DNA from 3 places in the Oceanisphaera submarina genome. Region 3 is predicted to be linked to each of the others. Evidence: predicted binding sites of a transcription regulator. Region 3 holds the regulator's gene; each other region holds the start of a gene.
The links. The regulator sigma-54, encoded in region 3, starts transcription at its own class of promoters, with help from an activator protein. The targets are predictions, from matches to a motif close to TGGCACNGTTTTNGCTT.
Positions count from the first base shown of each region.

Region 1: a site for sigma-54 is predicted at 1,576-1,592, ahead of flhA (flagellar biosynthesis protein FlhA). Genes of this name have one in related genera too.
Region 2: a site for sigma-54 is predicted at 3,138-3,154, ahead of ACLEIV_RS14395 (flagellar hook-length control protein FliK). Genes of this name have one in related genera too.

Region 1 is NZ_JBKGFN010000015.1:64,421-71,424, reverse strand. It holds gene fliR (flagellar biosynthetic protein FliR) at 1-326, shown strand, start outside; gene flhB (flagellar biosynthesis protein FlhB) at 327-1,460, shown strand; gene flhA (flagellar biosynthesis protein FlhA) at 1,630-3,726, shown strand; gene flhF (flagellar biosynthesis GTPase FlhF) at 3,743-5,128, shown strand; gene ACLEIV_RS14340 (MinD/ParA family protein) at 5,121-6,005, shown strand; gene ACLEIV_RS14335 (RNA polymerase sigma factor FliA) at 5,998-6,711, shown strand; gene cheY (chemotaxis response regulator CheY) at 6,899-7,004, shown strand, end outside.
Region 2 is NZ_JBKGFN010000015.1:74,287-81,290, forward strand. It holds gene fliM (flagellar motor switch protein FliM) at 1-624, opposite strand, end outside; gene ACLEIV_RS14390 (flagellar basal body-associated FliL family protein) at 632-1,102, opposite strand; gene ACLEIV_RS14395 (flagellar hook-length control protein FliK) at 1,150-3,075, opposite strand; gene fliJ (flagellar export protein FliJ) at 3,198-3,635, opposite strand; gene fliI (flagellar protein export ATPase FliI) at 3,635-4,966, opposite strand; gene fliH (flagellar assembly protein FliH) at 4,953-5,759, opposite strand; gene fliG (flagellar motor switch protein FliG) at 5,756-6,802, opposite strand; gene fliF (flagellar basal-body MS-ring/collar protein FliF) at 6,795-7,004, opposite strand, start outside.
Region 3 is NZ_JBKGFN010000011.1:44,861-51,864, reverse strand. It holds gene ACLEIV_RS11625 (KpsF/GutQ family sugar-phosphate isomerase) at 1-728, shown strand, start outside; gene kdsC (3-deoxy-manno-octulosonate-8-phosphatase KdsC) at 728-1,279, shown strand; gene lptC (LPS export ABC transporter periplasmic protein LptC) at 1,276-1,824, shown strand; gene lptA (lipopolysaccharide transport periplasmic protein LptA) at 1,793-2,323, shown strand; gene lptB (LPS export ABC transporter ATP-binding protein) at 2,326-3,051, shown strand; gene ACLEIV_RS11600 (RNA polymerase factor sigma-54) at 3,102-4,541, shown strand; gene hpf (ribosome hibernation promoting factor) at 4,566-4,853, shown strand; gene ptsN (PTS IIA-like nitrogen regulatory protein PtsN) at 4,856-5,302, shown strand; gene rapZ (RNase adapter RapZ) at 5,313-6,179, shown strand; gene ACLEIV_RS11580 (HPr family phosphocarrier protein) at 6,166-6,441, shown strand; gene mgtE (magnesium transporter) at 6,481-7,004, shown strand, end outside.

The DNA of each region.
Region 1 (7,004 bases), on a different contig from region 3:
ATACCCTGCCGGTGGCGATGAATGGCCTGTCGGTGACCAGTTGGGAAAACCTTGCCGGATTGCTGAGTCTGCTGTTCCAGGCGGCGGTGGCCATGTCACTGTCGGCCATCGTTGCCATGCTGTTGATCAACCTGACCTTCGGGGTCATGACTCGAGCCGCCCCCCAGCTCAATATCTTCAGCGTCGGCTTTGCGGTCAGCATGGTGTGCGGCCTCTTTATTTTGTGGCTGACCCTGGGCGGATTTCTGGGACATTTCGAAAACCAGTGGTTACGGCTGCAGACGGTGATGTGCGATACCCTTAACCTGATCTGTGAAGGAGGCTGAATGGCGGAGTCGGACGGTCAGGAAAAAACAGAACAGCCCACGGAACAACGCCTTCGCCAGGCACGAGAAAAAGGCCAGATCCCCCGTTCCAAAGAGCTGGGTACTGCCGCCGTGCTGTTGAGTGCGGCCCTGGGACTCATGATGGTCGGCGATGCGCTGGGCCTGGCCATGTCGCGGGTGTTTGAGCACAACTTTCGGATCGACCGGGAGGCCCTGTTCGATCCCGAGGCCATGATGCCGGCGCTGCGTGATTCCTTGCTGGGGTTGATGTGGCCCTTGTTTGGTTTCTTTGCCATCGTGCTGGTGGCGGCGCTGGTGGGCAACAGCCTGCTCGGGGGCGTTAATTTCAGTAGTCAGGCGATGCTGCCCAAGCTCGATCGCATGAGCCCGATGAAAGGCTTCAAGCGGATGTTCGGTATGCAGGCACTGGTGGAGCTGCTCAAGTCCATTGCCAAGGTGGTGTTTATCGCCACCCTGGCCATCTGGCTGTTGTGGGGCCAGTTTGACAATATTCTGCGCCTGAGCGATGAAACCCTGCCCGCCGCCATGGTCGGCTCGCTGGAATTGTTACTGCGCATGGGCTTGCTGTTGTGCATGGCGTTGCTGCCGATCGTCGCCATCGATGTGCCCTTTCAAATATGGAATCACACCCGCCAGCTGAAGATGACGCTGCAGGAAATCAAGGACGAATACAAGAACACCGAGGGCAAGCCCGAGGTGAAGGGCCGTATTCGCCGTTTGCAGCAGGAAATGGCCAACCGCCGCATGATGGGCGAAGTTCCCACCGCCGACGTGGTAGTAGTCAACCCGACTCATTACTCGGTGGCCTTGCGTTATGACAAGGACAAGCCCGGCGCCGCCCCCGTGGTGGTAGCCAAGGGCCTGGATGAAATAGCGCTCAAGATCCGGGAGATTGCCCGGGAATACGAGGTGCCGGTCATATCGTCTCCCGCCCTGGCACGGGCGGTATACCACTCCACCAAGCTCGATCGCGAAATCCCCGACGGCCTCTTCGTGGCTGTGGCCCAGATACTGGCCTATGTCTTCCAGCTGAACGCCTGGCGCAAGGGACAAGGCAACAAGCCGATTCCGCTGAAGGAAGAGCTGCCGATACCGGAAGAATATCGCACATAAGTTCGTTCAGGCTGAAATGGTTCATCACGACGAGACACGCTCGCCCCATCTAAACTCGGGCATGTCATCAGATCGCCGGGGATGGTGGCGATGCCAGCATAGCAGGATTATTTGTTGGCCTGCTTGTTGCATATGAAAGCCATCAATCATCGGCAACACAGCAGCGGTAATGGCATTCAAGGATAAGCTTTTACAGGCAGGACCCTGGTCCTCGTGGTTTCATAAGGGGTTGGGGACTCCCCTGCTGGTGCTGGCGGCACTGGGCATGGTGGTGTTGCCGGTTCCCGCCCTGCTGCTGGACGTGCTGTTCTCCTTCAATATCTCCCTGGCGCTGGTGATCCTGCTGGTGGCGGTATACAGCCAGCGGCCGCTGGACTTTGCCGCCTTTCCGACCGTGCTGCTGGTGGCCACCCTGCTGCGGCTGGCGCTGAACGTGGCCTCGACCCGAGTAGTGTTGCTGGAAGGGCACGAGGGCGGCAATGCGGCCGGTAACGTGATCGAGGCCTTTGGCTCCGTGGTGATCGGCGGCAACTACGCCGTCGGTCTTATCGTATTTCTGATCCTGATGATCATCAACTTCGCGGTGGTCACCAAGGGGGCCGGCCGTATTTCGGAAGTCAGTGCCCGCTTTACCCTGGACGCCATGCCCGGCAAGCAGATGGCCATCGATGCGGATCTGAATGCCGGTCTTATCAATCAGGACGAGGCGCGGCTGCGTCGGGATGAAGTGACCCGGGAGGCCGACTTCTACGGCTCCATGGACGGTGCCTCCAAGTTCGTGAAGGGCGATGCCATCGCCGGCATCATGATACTGTTCATCAATATCATCGGCGGTTTCATCATCGGCATGGCCCAGCACGGGCTGCCATTCGGCGAGGCGGCCGAGATCTATACCCTGCTGACCATCGGCGACGGCCTGGTGGCGCAAATTCCTTCCCTGCTGTTGTCGATTGCCGCCGCCATCATCGTTACCCGTCAGAATACCCGGGAAGACATGGGCCAGGCGATGCTGGGTCAGCTGTTCGATAATCCCAAGTCGCTGACCATTGCCGCCGGCATTCTGATCACCATGGGTCTGGTGCCGGGTATGCCCCATTTTGCCTTTCTGCTGCTGGGGGGACTGGCGGCTTTCGCCGCCTGGTGGACCGTGAAACGCAACAAGCGAACACAGCAAGAGGCGGTGGAGCAAGAGCAGGCACCGGCGGTACAGAGCACCGAGATGAAAGAGCTGAGCTGGGAGGATGTGGCACAGGTCGATACCATAGGCCTTGAAGTCGGTTATCGGTTGATAAGTCTGGTCGATCAGGCCCAGGGCGGCGAATTGCTCAGCCGGATCAAGGGGGTGCGCAAGAAGCTCTCGCAAGAGTTGGGTTTTTTGATCCCCGCCGTGCATATTCGTGACAACCTGGAACTGGGCCCCAATCAGTATCAGATCACCCTGATGGGGGTGAGCTCGGGGGCGGCCGATATTTATCCGGACAGGGAACTGGCCATCAACCCAGGCCAGGTCTTCGGGCCCTTGCAGGGTATCGACACCCGCGATCCCGCCTTCGACCTGGAGGCCACCTGGATTGCCAAAGACCAGATTGAACAGGCCCAGAGTCTGGGTTACACAGTGGTGGATGCCTCCACCGTGGTGGCGACCCACCTCAGCCAGCTGTTGACCAATCATGCGTCCGTGTTGCTGGGTCATGAGGAAGTGCAGAATCTGATCGATCAGATAGGCCGTAGTCAGCCCAAGCTGGTAGAAGGGCTGGTGCCCAGCGCCATGAGCCTGGCCCTGGTGACCAAGGTGCTGCAGAGCCTGTTGCATGAAGGGGTGACCATCCGTGACATGCGTACCATTTTACAGACCCTGACCGAGTATTCGACCAAGAGCCAGGATCCGGAAGTGCTGACCGCAGCCTGTCGTATCGCCCTGCGTCGTTTTATGGTGCAGGAGATAGCGGGCACCGAGCGCGAGCTGCCGGTGATTACCCTGGCACCAGAACTGGAACAGATATTGCAGAACTCTTTACAGTCCGGTGGTGCTCAGGGCAGCGGCATCGAGCCTGGCCTGGCCGAGCGCATGCAGCAATCACTGGCACAGGCGGCGGCTAACCAGGAAATGGAGGGACAGGCGGCTATTTTGCTGACCTCCGGCATGTTGCGCACCACCTTGGCGCGCTTTGTAAAACACACGATTCCCAGCCTGCGGGTCTTGTCTTATCAGGAGGTACCTGATGACCGTCAAATCCGCATCGTGGCGTCTGTTGGCCAGCAGTAGCAGGGTGGTAGTTTAAATGAAGATAAAACGATTTTTTGCCAAGGACATGAGAGCCGCTCTGGCCGAAGTGAAGGATGTGCTCGGCGCGGACGCGGTCATCATGTCCAATAAAAAAGTCTCGGGCGGCATCGAGATAGTGGCGGCGGTGGATGACGACGAAATTCCAGTCACGCCGGTGCAGCGGCCGCTGCGGGATGACAATGTCAAAATTTCGGCGCAGGCTCGTCAATTTATTTCCCCGCTGGATGAAAAACAGCAGTCCGAAACCCTGCAGTCGCTGTTGCTGCGCGGCCGCAGCGAAGCGTCTCCCAAAACCCTGGCCGAGCAGGAAAGCTGGGCCGAACCCGGCCTGAAAGAGTCGCACAAGGATCAACGTCAGGAGCCTAGACTGGGAGCAAGAGAGCCGCTGGCACAGCCTCAGTTGCATGACAGTCGAGAGAATAAACGCAAGGAAGGGGCCAAGGACAAGGAGCTGAATGCCATGCGCCAGGAAATTGCCAGTATCCGGCAGTTGCTGGAGCATCAGGTGTCGGGTCTTATGTGGCAGGAGGTGGAGCGCCGCGAGCCGGTACGCGCCATGGTGATCAAGCAACTGAACGGACTGGGATTCAGCGACGGTTTTGCCGATCAGCTGGCGATGCGGGTGAATGACAAGGCTCAGCCCCACGAAGCCTGGAGCCAGATTGAAGCGGCCCTGAGTCAGCAACTGATGACCGGTGAAGACGAAATATTGCGCCAGGGGGGGGCGGTGGCGCTGCTGGGCCCCACCGGCGTCGGCAAAACCACCACCATCGCCAAGCTGGCTGCCCGCTTCTCCTCCCGCTACGGGGCCGACCAAATCGCCCTGGTGACCACAGACCATTACCGGATTGGCGCTCATGAGCAACTGCAAACCTATGGCCGCATCATGGGGGTGGTGGTCAAGCAGGCTCGCACCTATCAGGAGTTGGCGCAGGCGTTGTATCAGCTGCGTCATCGGCGGCTGGTGTTGATCGATACCGCCGGCATGGGGCAGCGGGATCTGCGGCTCAACGAGCAGCTCGACACCCTGGTCGGGGATAAAAAAATCAAGATTCGCAACTATCTGGTGTTGCCGGCTACGGCCCAGCGCCGGGTGCTACAGGAAGCGGTGGATCACTTTCGCCGCATCCCCCTGGCCGGTTGCATTCTCACCAAGCTGGATGAAAGTCTGTCGCTGGGTGATGTGCTGGATATCAGTATTCAGAACAGCCTGCCTATCAGCTATATCACCGACGGGCAACGAGTACCGGAAGACCTGCGGCTGGCGAATGCCCTCGAGCTGGTCAAACAGGCGCTGGGCAGCGTAGAGCAGCGTCGGGAGGATCCTTATTACTGGGAATCCTCGGAGTTTGATGAAGAGGATGCGCGTTTTTATGAATAATTGGTTTCAGGACCAGGCGAGTGGGCTGCGGCTTATGCAAAAAACAAGCAGAGTACAGGTTATTTCGATTACCGGCGGCAAGGGCGGTGTTGGTAAAACCAACATTACCCTGAACATGGCCTCGGCCATGGCGGCGCAGGGCAAGAGAGTGATGGTACTGGATGCGGATCTGGGGCTGGCCAACGTCGATGTCTTGCTGGGTATCCGGGTCACGCGCAATCTTTCCCATGTATTGCGGGGCGAATGCACCCTGGACGAGGTGTTGGTGGATGGGCCTCAGGGGATCAAGATTATCCCGGCTACGTCCGGCAACAAGTCGATGACCGAATTGTCACCGCTGGAGCACGTGAGCCTGATCCGTGCTTTCAGCGAAATGCTGACGCCGATTGATATCCTGCTGGTGGATACGGCCGCCGGCATCTCCGACATGGTGCTCAGTTTCTCCCGGGCTGCGCAAGAGGTGGTAGTGGTGGTCTGTGACGAACCCACCTCCATCACCGACGCCTATGCACTGATCAAGATACTGTCTCGCGACTACGGCGTGTTTCGTTTCAAAATAGTGGCCAACATGGTCCGTAGTCAGCGTGAAGGACAGGAATTGTTCGCCAAACTGACCCGGGTCACCGACCGTTTTCTTGACGCGGCACTGGAACTGGTGGCCTGCGTGCCCTTCGACGGCAACCTGCGTCTGGCGGTACGCCGTCAGGCGCTGGTGGTCAATCAGTACCCCACGTCACCTTCTGCCATGGCGATCAAGCTGCTGGCGGTCAAGGCCCTGAGTTGGCCGGCGCCCCAGCGAGCAGGCGGCCATTTGCAGTTCTTTATCGAAAATCTGTTAACCCCGCCGGTGGTCGAGTCCGATGTCCGGGGTGAATAAGGCGCTGGTGTATACCAGACAGCAGGGCAACCAGTTGGTGGAGCGTCATGCGGGGCTGGTGCGCCGCATCGCGCATCACCTGCTGGCGCGATTACCGGACAGCGTGCTGCTGGACGATCTTATCCAGTCGGGCATGGTGGGTTTGCTGGAAGCCGCCCGTAATTTTGACGCCGGCAAGGGCGCCAGCTTCGAGACCTTTGCCGGTATTCGCATTCGCGGCGCCATGCTCGATGAAATTCGTCGAGGAGACTGGGTGCCGCGCTCGGTGCATAAAAACAGCCGTCAGATTTCCGCCGCCCTCGTCGCCGTACAGCGCCGGGAAGGGCGTAATGCGAACGACAGAGAAGTGGCCGAAGAGCTGGGTGTGAGTCTGGATAACTACTACGGCATGCTGCGAGATACCAGTAACGGCAAGATTCTGGAAATGGACGAATTTGAAACCGGTGTCGACCATCATGCGGAGGAGGGGAGCCATGCCTCCGGTCCGTTCGAAGACATGGCCAGGCAGCGCTTCTTGAGCGCACTATCGAGCCATATCAAGACATTGCCCGAGCGGGAGGCCCTGGTGTTGTCTTTATATTACGACGAGGAGCTGAACCTGAAGGATATCGGTCAGATACTCGAGGTCAGCGAGTCCAGGATCAGTCAGATCCACAGTCAGGCCATGCACCGCTTGCGCGCCAGGCTGAAAGAATGGAAAGGGTGAAAGAAAGCGATAAGCTGTAAGTTTTACGCCTGTTAAATGACCAGAATTGAAGGTCAGGACGTATTTTATTGTCCTAATCATCCCGGATACCATTCAAGTTAGGGTATAACGGGTCGATATAGTTAAGATACTTGTCATGTTCAGCGGCCGCAGGTCGGCTGATAGGAGGAAATACTTGGACAAGAACATGAAAATCCTCATCGTGGATGATTTTTCAACGATGCGCCGGATTATTAAGAACCTGCTTCGCGATCTCGGCTTCAATAATACCCATGAGGCCGACGACGGCACCA
Region 2 (7,004 bases), on a different contig from region 3:
GTCACCGCCACCGCCGTCCAGCTCGATATGAAAAGAGCTGACCACGACCACCTCGGTCGGACTGACGATATTGGCCATGGTGGGGTTCACTTCCGAGTCCAGATATTCAAAGCCCACGTCCATCACCGGCGCCCAGGCTTCCTTGTAATCCTCGAACACCAGCTTCAACAACAGCTGGATCACCCGGCGTTCGGTGGGAGTAAATTCTCGACCTTCAATCTTGGCATGGCGACCATCACCACCGAAGAAATTGTCCACCAGAATAAACACCAGACGGGCTTCCATGGTGACCAGACCTATCCCCTTGAGCGGGCGAAAACGGACCATATTCAGGCTGGTGGGCAAGAACAGCGAATGTACATATTCGCCGAACTTGATCATCTGTACCCCGTTGACGGACACCTCGGCGGTGCGCCGCATCATGTTGAACAGGCTGATGCGCATATGTCGGGCGAAGCGCTCATTGACCATTTCCAGCGTCGGCATACGCCCACGGACGATGCGATCCTGAGAAGAGAAATCGAACATGGAAACGCCGTTTCCATCATTGGCCTCTTCTTCTTCTACATCGTCCACCCCGTGTAACAGGGCATCAATTTCATCCTGAGATAACAGATCGCTCACGAATCACCTATTGCATTACGATACCGGTAAAGAGCACCTTTTCTATCAGGGGTGCTCCCAGCTCTTCCGTCAACACCGTATTCAACTCGTTCAGCGCTTCCTGACGAACCCCTTGCTTGCCTTCGGCAGACAGATAATTATCGGCACTTTGACGGCTCAACACCGTCAGCAGGATACTTTCCAGCAACGGCAGGTGGCGCTTGGCCTTCGTTTCCCCGGCCTCCCCCCTAACCATCAATTGCAGTTCTACCTGTACCAGTCGTTCCCGCCGTCCGGCTGACACCGAAAAGACAAAAGGTCGGGACAAGCCGACATACAGCGCCCGATTGTCAACCACCGGTGCCGCCTCGACACTGTCGGACGAGGGGATCAGCCACCAGGCGGCACCGCCGCCGGCACACACCAGCAACAAGACGATGATCCAGACAAGTTTACGTTTGTACCATGCCACCTTGGGCATGATGAGTTCATCGGCCATGTTGTTTATTTATCCTTGACGAGAAGTAAGTTGCTCACTTTTTTAAATCACGCAAAAAAATCAATTCTGCCGGCATCGCGACCAAAGCGCGACGTTCGAGTTTCCTCTCCCGACGCTTGATATTCATCACCATCGACGGTGCCGCGCGAGCTATCACGGGAGCTTTCCCCCGACGATTGAGCTTCTTGTCGGGCTTCTTGCTGCGCATTCTGATTGAAGCCCCCCTGCTGACCGGCTAACTGACCCTGACCTGGGCTCAGGTTCAACCCCTGCTGGCTCATCATCTCTCTCAAGCGCGGCAAGGCCTGATCAAGCAATTCCCTGGCCTGTGGATGACTGGCCAGAAACTGGACCTGGACTTCCCCCTGCTCCATTTTCACCTGGATCCTGAGACCGCCAAGTTCCGACGGATTAAGGCGAATATCCGCCTCCTCCAGATTCTGGCTCACCATTATCTGTACCTGTTGTGCCAGCTGCTTTGCGCTTTGTTCCGGAGTGCCCTGCAACGTTAACACCCGATCCGGCAACGCTGGACGCTCTGGTGTGGCCGCTGTCTGTATACCATCCCGGCCCGCCATTATAATGCCGACATCCTGAGCGACAGGGGGGTGATTCGTCACCGATGACCATTCAGCACCCGTTTGACCTGACAGCAATGCGGATTCGATCGAGCCCATCACCTCCCGTTCGAATACGCGCTCCGCCTTGCTTTCGCCCTCGCCTTCCTCCTCCGCCAGCGCGACCGATGGCAACTCTTTGCCGTCGGTGCCGGGATCCGGCCGGGCACCGGGCTGCAAGCCTGGTTGTGACCAGCGACGACCATGTTCAATTTGTGCCAGCCATTCCGGTGCCCGGCCTTCATTCGCGGCTGCCGCGGGAGCCGAGGACGAGATAGCCTCAGTTGACGACCAGGCCATTACCTGACGTATCTGCCGGTCAAACTCCGCCGTGGGCTCGGTGGTCGCGTTTGACATCATCACCATCGGCTCACGACGAATATCGCTTGACTGCGCGCCAACCTGTCCACCCGAAGGAGCCTCTGGCTTTGACATACTCCTGGGCATCGGGGGCGACTCGTCGGCCTCTATGCTCGCATCCTGTGCCGAGCTCGAGTCACTCTTTGCCTTCTGGCCCGCCATTGCATCCTTAGTCTGTGATGAGCCGGTGCCGACCGAGGCGGATAAAAAACCGGCCCCTGTGACGCCAGTTGTTTCCTTACCGGCGGCCGCGTCGACCGGCTTATCCATTTCGTATTTACCGGCGGCGTATTTTTCCGCTACGAATTTCTCCGCTCCCGCTGTCTCGACGGTGGTCTTATCAACTGCGGTGTTATCAATGTCGGGCTTATCGATGGTGCCCGTCGGTGGCAATGGAATGCCGCCTTGCCGCTCAGATGTGCCGGAAGGCACCGAGCCTGCCATCCGGCTTTCCGGTGTCACCGCAGCCGACCGGGCACCACCTGGCGCATCTTGCGTGAGCACCTCACCCGAAGCGGCTGCCGTCGTCGTCCGCATTGCCGACCCTGTCCCGGTTTCAGACCCTGAGTCGATGGCGGGGGAGACAAAAGTAGCTGCTGCCGAGAGGGCGGTGGCTCTGGCCGGATCCGTCGGCTTGTTCGCCGTCAACTCCTGGCCCGCCGTATCGCCGGCTGACAACGTTTCTGCCGACCGCTCGCTTTCCCCCTCGGCTGAAGCAGACGCCGGAGCCTCGAGATGGCTCTCTTGCACACCGCTCCGGAAATCGCCATCGGTCGATGCGGCCGGAGGCGGCTCGGAAGAGATCGAACCAGACGAGGCAACCCCGGCCTGGATTTCGGTATCGGGCTGGGCACCAAGCTCGCCCTCCCCAGGTGATGACTGCCGCGTCAGCACCTCGGCAAACCGCCCGGCACCGCCAGTGTTGTCGGCATCAGTCATTCTGGCGGCCATTTCCTGACCGGCCTGAACCCGCATAGACATGATGTTCATGGTCATGATGAAGTGATCCCCGTAAATCCTGCGGCCGCGCCGTCAGTCATTGCATCGACACATAAACCATGCAATAACCACACCATAAATCTATTCCGTTCAGTTAGTCTCCGTTTCTTCCCCGGAGGCTAGCGTCTTTTCTTGTGAAACCGGTAGATAGCCAGGTTATCGAGCATTTTCTGCTCCTGCCGGCTGCTGTCGAGCCGTTGCCGTTCGGCCTCTCGCTCCAACAATTTTTCGATGGCCTGCTTGCGGGTACGTATCGCCATCCAGGCGATGCGGCTTTGCTCCAGCATCCGTCTGGCCTGCAGCAAACCGTCTTGCTGCTGCTGCTGAGCCACTTCCAGCTTGTCTATAAAACCCTGAAAATGACCGAACTGATGAGCGCTAAGTCCCTGTTGACCCCGGTTGTGAAATTCCTGACTGTAATTACGCTGGTACTGGCTCAGTGTCTGCTGCTGCTGCTCCAGCTGTTGCAGTTGCAGCCGTGCGGCGCCAAGCTCTGCCGCCGCCTTGCGTTCCTGACCATCGAGTTGTTCCAGCAACAGCTGCAGTGCCCGACTCATCAACCGGCTCTCAACAGCGGTTTACTAATGATGTCGAGATCGTTCAGGCACATGGGGAGCTCCACCACATCCGTCATGCTCTGGGTCAGGAAGTGATCCAGCCGAGGGCGGATATGAATGGCCATGTCCAGCCGGGGATCGGCACCGGACTGATAGGCACCCAGGTTGATCAGATCGTGATTTTGCTGATAGAGGGCATAAGCCTGTTTGACGGCGCGGGCCTGTTGCTGGTGCGTATCGGTCGTGACCGCCGTCATTACCCGACTGATCGACTTTTCGATGTCGATGGCCGGATAGTGGCCGCTGTCGGCCAGTTGCCGCGACAGCACTATGTGACCATCGAGAATGGCGCGAGCCGCATCGGCGATGGGATCCTGCAGGTCGTCACCTTCGGTCAGCACGGTGAAAAAGGCGGTAATGCTGCCCTGGCCTTCGGCGCCGTTACCGGCCCGCTCAACCAATGCCGGCAGCCGGGCAAACACCGAGGGCGGATACCCCTTGCTGGCCGGAGGCTCCCCCACCGCCAGCGCGATTTCACGCTGGGCCTGGGCGTAACGGGTCAGCGAATCCATCAGCAGCAACACGCTGAGTCCCTGATCCCGAAAGTATTCCGCCAGGGTCAGTGCCGTTTCGCAGCCCTTGAGGCGCATCAGGGGTGAGGCATCGGCCGGAGCCGCCACCACCACGGCGCGAGCCCGACCTTCTTCGCCGAGAATGACGTCGATAAATTCTTTTACTTCACGGCCACGCTCGCCAATCAGTCCCACGATCACCACATCGGCCTTGGCACCCCGGGTCATCATGCCCAGCAGTACACTCTTGCCGACCCCTGAGCCGGCAAAGAGCCCCATGCGCTGGCCCTGCCCTACCGTCAGCAGCGCATTGATGGCCCGTACGCCCACATCCATCGGCGTTTCAATCGGCTTGCGTGCCATCGGGTTCAGTCGCTGGGCGGTAAAGTCGGCGGTGGTACTGGTGACGATGGGGCCCAGGCCATCCAGCGGCTGGCCGATACCGTCAATCACCCGCCCCAGCAATTCCATGCCCACCGGCACCCCGGCTCCCTGGCCTACCGGCGTCACCCGGGCGCCGGGGATCACCCCCTTGAGCGACTCGCTGGGCATTAAAAACAGCCGATCGTCGGCAAAACCGACCACCTCGGCGTCCATATCACCAAACATCGTCTGGATTTTGCACTGACTGCCCACGGCGGCGGTACACCCCACCGCCTCCAACGTCAGCCCCACCACCCGGGTCAACTTGCCGCTGGCCGCCATGGCCGGCATTAATCCCCTGGTCTGATAGGCAGCAAGCCGCTCAGGGAGAGTCATGGAAGCGATTCCAGTTCGCCTTGAGGAAGTTGGCCATCAGCTCGTCTATACGCAAGGCCAGGCTGACATCCAGCTCGGACAAGGCGGTTTTTACTCGCAGATCGCCGCGGCCCTGGCCGGGCTCGCTTACCAGTTCCCAGCCTCTCTGCCGGCGATTTTTTTCGTCGAAATGCTGTTCGATGATGGCCAGGTCGTCCGGATGCAAAAACAGGGTGACGCCGCCCTCATGGCCCGGCAAGGCCGCCAGCGCTTCACGTACCGTGGCCAGCAATAACTGGGGCGAGGTGCTGACTTCGGTCTTCAGCAGGTTACGGGCCAGCTCCTGGGCCAGGGTGACCAGACTTTGCTCCACTACCCGATCTATCTGGGCCAATGGCGCCTGCAAACCCTCGAGCAGTTGCTGCCATTGTCGGCGCAACTGCTCGATTTGTTCCTGCCCTTCGGCCAGGCCCTGCTCCAGCCCCTGTTGCAAGCCGGCTTCGTGCCCCTGCTGCAGCCCGGTGAGCCGACCTTCTTCCTGCCCGGCAGCCTGGCCCTCTTGTTTTCCCTGTTCAAAGCCTTCCTCATAGGCGGCCTGTCGAATGGCTTCCAGAGCTTCGGCAGTCAGGGGCTCGGGATCCGGCTCAAACACCGGCTCGGGCGTCGCCACCTCGACCCGGCGCTTGATATTAAGCGCCCGCTCTTTGGAGGCAACCCGGGGCTGCGCCATGTCCGGCCAGGACCAGTGTTCGGCGTCCGCGTTTTCATCACGGGGCGGATGACCATGACCAGAGGAATAGGCATTACGACTCATACGAAGTCATCTCCACCGCCTTTGGCCAGCATCAGCTCACCACTGTCTGCCAGACGACGGGCGATGCCCAGTATTTCCTTCTGGGCCAGCTCAACATCGCTTACCCGCACCGGGCCCATGGCATCCAGATCGTCCTGCATCATCTCGGCGGCCCGCTTGGACATGTTGTTCAGGAACTTGTCCTTGAGCTGATCGTCCGCCCCTTTCAAGGCCCGCTGCAACAGCTCGCCATTCACCTCGCGCAGCAGCAACTGTATGCCGCGATCGTCCACATCAATCAGATTTTCAAACACGAACATCAGATCCTGGATCTTCATGCTCATCTCTTCGTCTTCATCACGAATGGCTTCCATCAGGGTGCCTTCGATCGAGGTATCCAGGTAGTTCATGATATTGGCCGCGGCTTTCAGGCCCCCCATCTTGGCGGCCTTGGCACCACTCTGGCCGGCAAACTGTTTTTCCATGATGTCGTTCAGCTCTTGCAGCGCCGCCGGCTGTACTTCTTCCAGCTCGGCGATACGCATTACCAGATCCAGGCGCACCGGCTCGGCAAACTGCTGCAGAATTTCGGCGGCCTGCTCCGGCTCGAGATAAGACAGCACTATGGTCTGAATTTGCGGATGTTCGTTGAGAATAATACCCGCCACCTGGCGCGCATCCATCCATTTAAGCGAGTCCAGGCCGCGTGAACCGGCACCGGCCGAAATCTGGTCCACCAGGCGTCCGGCCTTGTCTTCACCCAGGGCCGACACCAGGGCGTTGCGCACGAAGTCCTGGCTGCCCACGCCGATTTTGGTGAAACGCTGAATATCTTCGATAAAGAGACGATGCACAGCCCCCACCCGGTCGGGGCCAAAATCGCCGACCGAGGCCATTTTCATTCCCAGTCGCTGTACCTGCTTGGGGTCGAGATGACGAAAAATCTGGGCCGCATCCTCTTCCCGCAGGCTCAACATCAGGAGCGCGGCCCTTTCGGTACCGGTCATCTTGTCGAGCAACTGACGCTGCTCGTCGGTAATCATCAGTTGCTGAGTATCAGTCATCGGCTCTCACCCAATCTCTCACTACCTGTGCCGCCAGATCCGGTTCGTTGGCCACCAGGGCCCGAATAGCCGACAACACATCTTCATCTTTATTCAGATCCGGCAGTTGCAAACGACCCTCGCGAATACCGAACATGCCGTCATCCTGCTCGGCCTGCTGAGCCAACAACGACAGACTGTCATTGCCCAACAGTGCATTCTG
Region 3 (7,004 bases):
ATGGGGATCTCGGCATGATAGGCAAGGACGATGTGGTGCTGGCCCTGTCCAACTCCGGTGAGAGCAGCGAAATCATTTCACTGCTGCCGGTGCTAAAGCGCCGAGGACTGTCGTTGATCTGCCTGACCGGCAACCCCGCCTCCACCATGGCACGAGAAGCCAGTGTACATCTGTGCACCCGGGTAGAGCAGGAAGCCTGCCCGCTCGGCCTGGCCCCGACCGCCAGCACCACCGCCGCCCTGGTCATGGGCGATGCCCTGGCCGTGTCCCTGCTGGAAGCCCGCGGCTTTACTGCCGATGATTTTGCGCTCAGTCACCCCGGCGGTGCCCTGGGCAAACGCCTGCTGCTGCGAGTAGGTGATGTCATGCACAGAGATGAACTCGTGCCCCGGGTCGGGCTCGATACGCTGATTATCGACGCGCTGCTGGAAATTGGCCGTACCGGCCTGGGCTTTACCGCCGTGGTCGATGACCAGCAGAAACTGGTGGGAATCTATACCGATGGTGATCTGCGCCGCACCCTGGATCATAAAATCGATCTACACCACACTTCCATCGGCCAGGTCATGACCCGCAGCTGCACCACGGCGCACGCCAATATGCTGGTGGCGGAAGCGGTCAAACTGATGGAAGAGAAGAAAATAAGCGGCCTGCTGGTGGTAGATGAACAACAGCACCCGGTGGGCGCCTTCAATATGCACGACCTGTTACGAGCGGGGGTGATCTGATGGAACAAGCAAGCCTTTACGGTCCGGTAACCAGCGACATCTGGCGACGGATGGCCGACATAACACTGCTGATCTGCGATGTGGACGGCGTGCTGTCCGACGGCCTGATCTATCTCGGCAACCAGGGTGAAGAATACAAGAGCTTTTGCACCAAAGACGGTTTCGGTATCAAGGCGCTGCTCAACGCCGGCATCCAGGTGGCGGTGATCACAGGCCGCAACTCCCGCATCGTCAGCGAACGCATGGCCTCGCTCGGGGTCACCCACGTCTATCAGGGCCAGAGCGACAAGATTCACAGCTATCGGGCCCTGCTGGAGACCCTCAAGCTGAGGCCGGAGCAGGTCGCCTATATCGGCGACGATGTGGTCGATTTGCCGGTGATGCTGGACTGCGGTCTGGGTGTAGCTGTGGCCGATGCTCATCCGCTGGTACTACGGCAGGCCGATTATATTACCCGCATCGAGGGCGGCCGAGGCGCAGTGCGCGAGCTCTGCGATCTGCTGCTCGACGCCCGGGGCGAGCTGGAACAGGCCAGGGGCATGAGCCTGTGAGCCGCCAAACCTGGTGGTTTGGCGGCCTCTTCCTGGTCGCCCTTGTCTGCTGGCAGTGGTTCAGGCCGGTCACCGACGCCCCCGTCAACCAGCAGGATTATCAGCCAGACTTTATCGCCAAAAACCTGAGCAGCGTGCAGTACAACCAGCTGGGTCTGCCCTACCGCGGACTGGATGCTGAATATGCGGAGTACTACGAGCCGCTGGCCATGACCCTGATGGAAAAACCTGTTATCTTGCTTTATTCGCCCGATGGCCAGCCCCAATGGCAGTTGAGCGGTGATGAGGGCATGATCAATACCAACGATAACGCGGTATTGAACGGCACCGTGGTCGGCCGGGGGCTGCAACCCGATGCCCTGGTGAAAACCCTGACCACCGAATACCTGGAACTGGATTTTATTAAAAACCAGCTGCGTTCCAACCGGGATGTACAGCTGAACAGCCCAACTTTCCGGGCCCAGGGCCAGGGGCTGTTGGGCAAGCTTGATCAACAAACAGTGGAATTACTGCATGAAACCCGGGCAACCTACTTTACTCCTTAGCATCGGCGGCCTGCTGGCCCTGAGCCTGAGCCTGGCCGAGGCCAAAGAGGCTGATTTCAGCCAGCCGGTAACCATAGATGCCGGTCGCCAGCTGGTGGAGCTGGCCGACAACAAGGTGACCTTCAGCGAGCGGGTCGTGGTCAAACAGGGCACCATGGATGTGCGAGCCGACAGACTGGTGGTGATCCGCACCGAACAGGGTCTGCAATCGATGACCGCCCACGGCGCGCCAGCCACCTACTACCAGGTGCTGGACAACGGCCAGCCGGTCAAGGCCGAGGCCCGGGAGATCCACTACGATATGAAGGCACGCACCCTCACCCTATTGAAGGAGGCGAAGCTGAAGCAGAACGACAATATCGTGACCGGCTATCGTATTCGCTACCATATCGACAAGGAACAGATGGAAGCCGAAAGCCAGGGTGGAGCAGACCGCGTTACCACCATTTTTCTGCCTGAACAGCTGCAGGACATGAATAAAAAAGAGATACAGAACTGATCATGGCAACACTGAAAGCCCGCGGGCTGCAGAAGAGTTACAAGGGCCGTCAGGTAGTGGCCGATGTCAGCCTGACCGTCAATACCGGCCAGATCGTCGGCCTGCTCGGCCCCAACGGGGCCGGCAAGACCACCTCTTTCTACATGATAGTGGGCCTGGTACAGCGCGACGCCGGCAGCATCACCATCGACGAGCAGGACATCAGCTATCAGCCGATGCATGTGCGAGCCCGCGCCGGTATCGGTTATCTGCCCCAGGAAGCCTCCATTTTTCGGCGTCTGAGCGTAGCCGACAACTTAATGGCGGTACTCGAAACCCGCAAGGATCTGGACGCCGCCGGCCGCGACGAGAAAATGGAGCAGCTGCTGGAAGAGTTCAATATCACCCATATCCGCGACAGTGCCGGTATGAGTCTGTCAGGTGGTGAACGCCGACGGGTGGAAATTGCCCGCGCACTGGCGGCCGATCCGCGCTTCATACTGCTGGATGAACCCTTCGCCGGAGTCGATCCCATCTCGGTAATCGACATCAAGAAAATCATTCTGCACCTGCGCGATAGAGGCCTGGGGGTGCTGATCACCGATCACAACGTGCGCGAGACGCTGGACGTCTGCGAGCGGGCCTACATTGTCAGTCATGGTCATCGTATCGCCGCCGGCACCCCGGCCGAAATCCTCGCGAACGAGCAGGTCAAGAAAGTCTATCTGGGTGAACAATTCAGCCTCTAAGCTGACCCGCTGGAGCCCCATGCGGTTGATATAGAAGGACTTTACCAACGATGAAGCCAACTCTTCAGTTACGTATGGGACAGCAGCTGACCATGACCCCCCAGTTGCAACAGGCCATTCGTCTGCTGCAACTGTCGAGCCTGGAACTGCAACAGGAAATTCAGCTGGCCCTGGAAAGCAACCCCCTGCTGGAACAGGAAGAGCCGGACAGCATCGAGGTGGCCGACGGCGGCAACGACGAGCAGATGGCCGCCGATACCGCCATGGAGCAGAATCAGCTGTCCGACGAACTGCCGATGGACACCCACTGGGACGATATCTATACCACCTCAACCGGCAGCGCCGGGAACGGCGGCCTTCCCGAAGGCATGGAGGATACCGTCTACCAGGGAGAAACCACGGAAACGCTGCAGGATTACCTGCTGTGGCAGATGCAACTGACCCCTTTCAGCGAGACCGATCAGGCCATAGCACTGGCCATTATCGACGCCATCGATGATGCCGGCTACCTGACTCAGGGTCTGGAGGATATCCTCACCGCCGTCTCCGGCGGCGAACAGGAGATAGAAGCAGATGAAGTGGAGGCGGTGCTGAAGCGCATCCAGCATTTCGACCCTATCGGCGTCGCCGCCCGCAGCGTGCAGGAATGCCTGCGCATTCAGCTGGACCCTTTTCCCGCCGACACTCCCTGGCTGAACGAGGCCCGTCTCGTCATTGACCGGCACATGGATCTGCTCGGCACCCGGGACTACCGCAGCCTGCAACGCAAGACCAGACTGAAAGAAGAAGAGCTCAGGGAAGTACTGTCCCTGATCCAGCAGCTGGAGCCCAGACCGGGTAACAGCGTGCTTCAGAGCAGCTCCGAATATGTGATTCCGGACGTGGTGGTCACCAAGCGACAGGGTGGCTGGGTCGCCGAACTCAACCCGGAAGCCATGCCCAAGGTCAGGCTGAACCAGACCTATGCCGCCATGGCCCGCCAACCCAGAAACAGCGAAGACGGCCAGTTTATCCGCAACCACTTGCAGGACGCCAAGTGGTTTATCAAGAGTCTCGAGAGTCGAAATGAGACCCTGCTCAAGGTTGCCAATTGTATTGTGGAACAACAACAGGCATTCTTTGAGTATGGGCCCGAGGCCATGAAGCCGATGGTGCTGAATGATGTGGCCGAGGCGGTGGAAATGCACGAATCCACCATCTCCCGGGTCACCACCCAGAAATTCATGCATACCCCCAGAGGGGTGTTTGAACTGAAGTATTTTTTCTCCAGCCATGTGGGTACCGATGATGGTGGAGAATGTTCGTCGACGGCAATTCGTGCCCTGATCAGGAAACTGGTCGGTGCGGAAAACCCGGCCAAGCCACTGAGCGACAGCAAAATTGCCCAGCTGCTGGCCGAACAGGGGATACAGGTGGCCAGGCGGACCATCGCCAAGTACAGGGAATCGCTGGCCATCCCCCCTTCCAATCAGCGTAAACGCCTGATGTAAAGGCAGACCTAGAAGGAAGACGATATGCAAATAAATCTGACTGGACACCATGTAGACATCACGGACTCCCTGCGTGACTATGTGAACAGCAAGTTTTCCCGACTGGAGCGTCATTTCGACAACATTACCAATGTACACGTCGTCCTCACACTCGAAAAATTGCAGCAGGTTGCCGAAGCTAAAATCCACCTCAGCGGCGGCGAAATCTTTGCCAACTCTCAACATGACGATATGTACGCCGCCCTCGATGGCTTGATCGACAAGCTCGATCGCCAAATAATCAAACACAAAGAGAAGCTCAAGCAAAAATAACCATGGAAGTCGCCGACATACTGAGCAGGGGCTGCACCCGCAGTGCAGTCCCCTGCACGAGCAAAAAACGTGCGCTGGAAATCATCAGCGAGCTGGCCGCCCTGCACCTCAACATCAGCAGTCAGCAGCTGTTTGACTGCCTGCTGGCCCGGGAAAAAATGGGTAGCACCGGTATCGGTAACGGTATCGCCATTCCTCATGGTCGTATCAGCGATGACAACCGGGCGACGGCGGTTTTACTCACCTTTGCCGAACCGGTAGAGTTCGATGCCATCGACAATCAGCCGGTTGGCCTGGTGTTCGCCCTGCTGGTACCGGAGCAGGAGTGTAAACAGCATCTCAAGACGCTGTCATTGATTGCCGAAAAGCTCAGTAACAAGCAGGTCTGCAAGCAGTTGCGCCAGGCCGGCAGCGATGACGAGCTCTATAACATCATGGTTTCTTCCTGAGGAGAGCAATATGCAGTTGGTGATCGTCAGTGGCCGTTCGGGCTCGGGGAAAACCGTAGCCCTGCGTGTGCTTGAGGATCTGGGCTATTACTGTGTCGATAATCTCCCCGTCGAGCTGCTGCCCGAGCTGGTACAGATGCGTCGACGCAAGCCCGGCGAGGTGGCGGTCAGTATCGATGTACGCAACCTGCCCGACGGTGCCGACAAACTGGAGGCCTGCCTGGCCGAAGTTAGCGCCATGGAAGGAGTCAGCCTGTCCAGCATCTTCATCGATGCAGACAACGCCGCCCTTATTCGCCGCTTCGGCGACACCCGCCGGCTGCATCCCCTGTCTCGTCTCAGCCTGACCCTGGACGAAGCCATCCGTCAGGAAACCCACCTGCTGTCGCCCCTGTCTTCCGCCGCCGATCTGCGTATCGATACCTCCGATCTCAGTATTCACGATCTGAGCGAAATTATCCGCGCGCGCATTCTCGGCAAGAAGGAACGCGAGCTGAACTGGGTGTTCGAGTCCTTCGGTTACAAATACGGTATCTCTCAGGATGCGGATTTCGTATTCGATGCCCGCTTCCTGCCCAATCCTCACTGGATAGCGGAACTGAGGCCTTTTACCGGCCAGGACGAACCGGTCGCCGGCTACCTGAACAGCCAGCCCGAGGTCACCAAATACCTGTGGCAGATTGAAAACCTGCTGGTCACCTGGATGCCACACCTGGAACGCAACAACCGCAGCTACGTGACCGTCGCCATCGGCTGTACCGGCGGCAAACACAGATCCGTTTATATCGTCGAGCAGCTTGCGCGGGTGTTCCGGCAGATGGGGAAAAGCGTGCAGCTGCGCCACCGCACTCTGGAAAAACACCATGACAAGAATTGAGCGGGATCTGAAAATCGTCAACAAGCTCGGTCTCCATGCCCGAGCCGCCATTCAGCTGGTGCAGTTGACGCAACAATTCGATGCCACCGTCACCGTCTGCAATCAGGAAAAACAAGCCCCGGCCAACAGCGTCATGGGCCTGCTGATGCTGGAAACCGCCCAGGGGCACGCCATTCGCGTCGTCGCCGAAGGGCCGGATGCAGAAGCGGCCATGAATGCCGTGTCCCGCCTGGTCGCCGATCGTTTCAACGAATCAGAATAATTCTCCTATCCCCGTTCCGCGCAGAGGCCTGAAGCCCGGATGACAGAATCAATCGAGAAACCAAGGACGCCGGATCAGCTGGATACCATCACCCAGGCGCTGAACGGCGGCATGTTCGTGCACGTCCGTCGCATGCTGCAGCAGATGCGCCCAGGCGACGTCGCCTGGCTGCTGGAATCCTCTCCCTCCCCCAGCCGCAAGGTCTTGTGGCAACTGATCGACCCGGATGAATACGGCGAGATCCTGGAAGAGCTGTCGGAAGAAGTCAGGGACGGCATTATCCGACTGATGGCTCCGGAAAAGCTGGCCGCCGCACTGGAAGACATGGAGTCGGACGATCTGGCCTATGTACTGCGGGATCTGCCCGAACAGCTGTTCAATCAGGTGCTCACCCAGATGGACGAGCAGGACCGGCAGCGGGCACAACAGGCGCTGTCGTATCCGGAAGACACCGCCGGCTCCATCATGAATACCGAATTCATCACCCTGCGTGCCGATGTCAGCATCGAGGTGGTACTGCGCTACCTGCGCCTGCACACCGAACTGCCGGAAGGTACCGATAC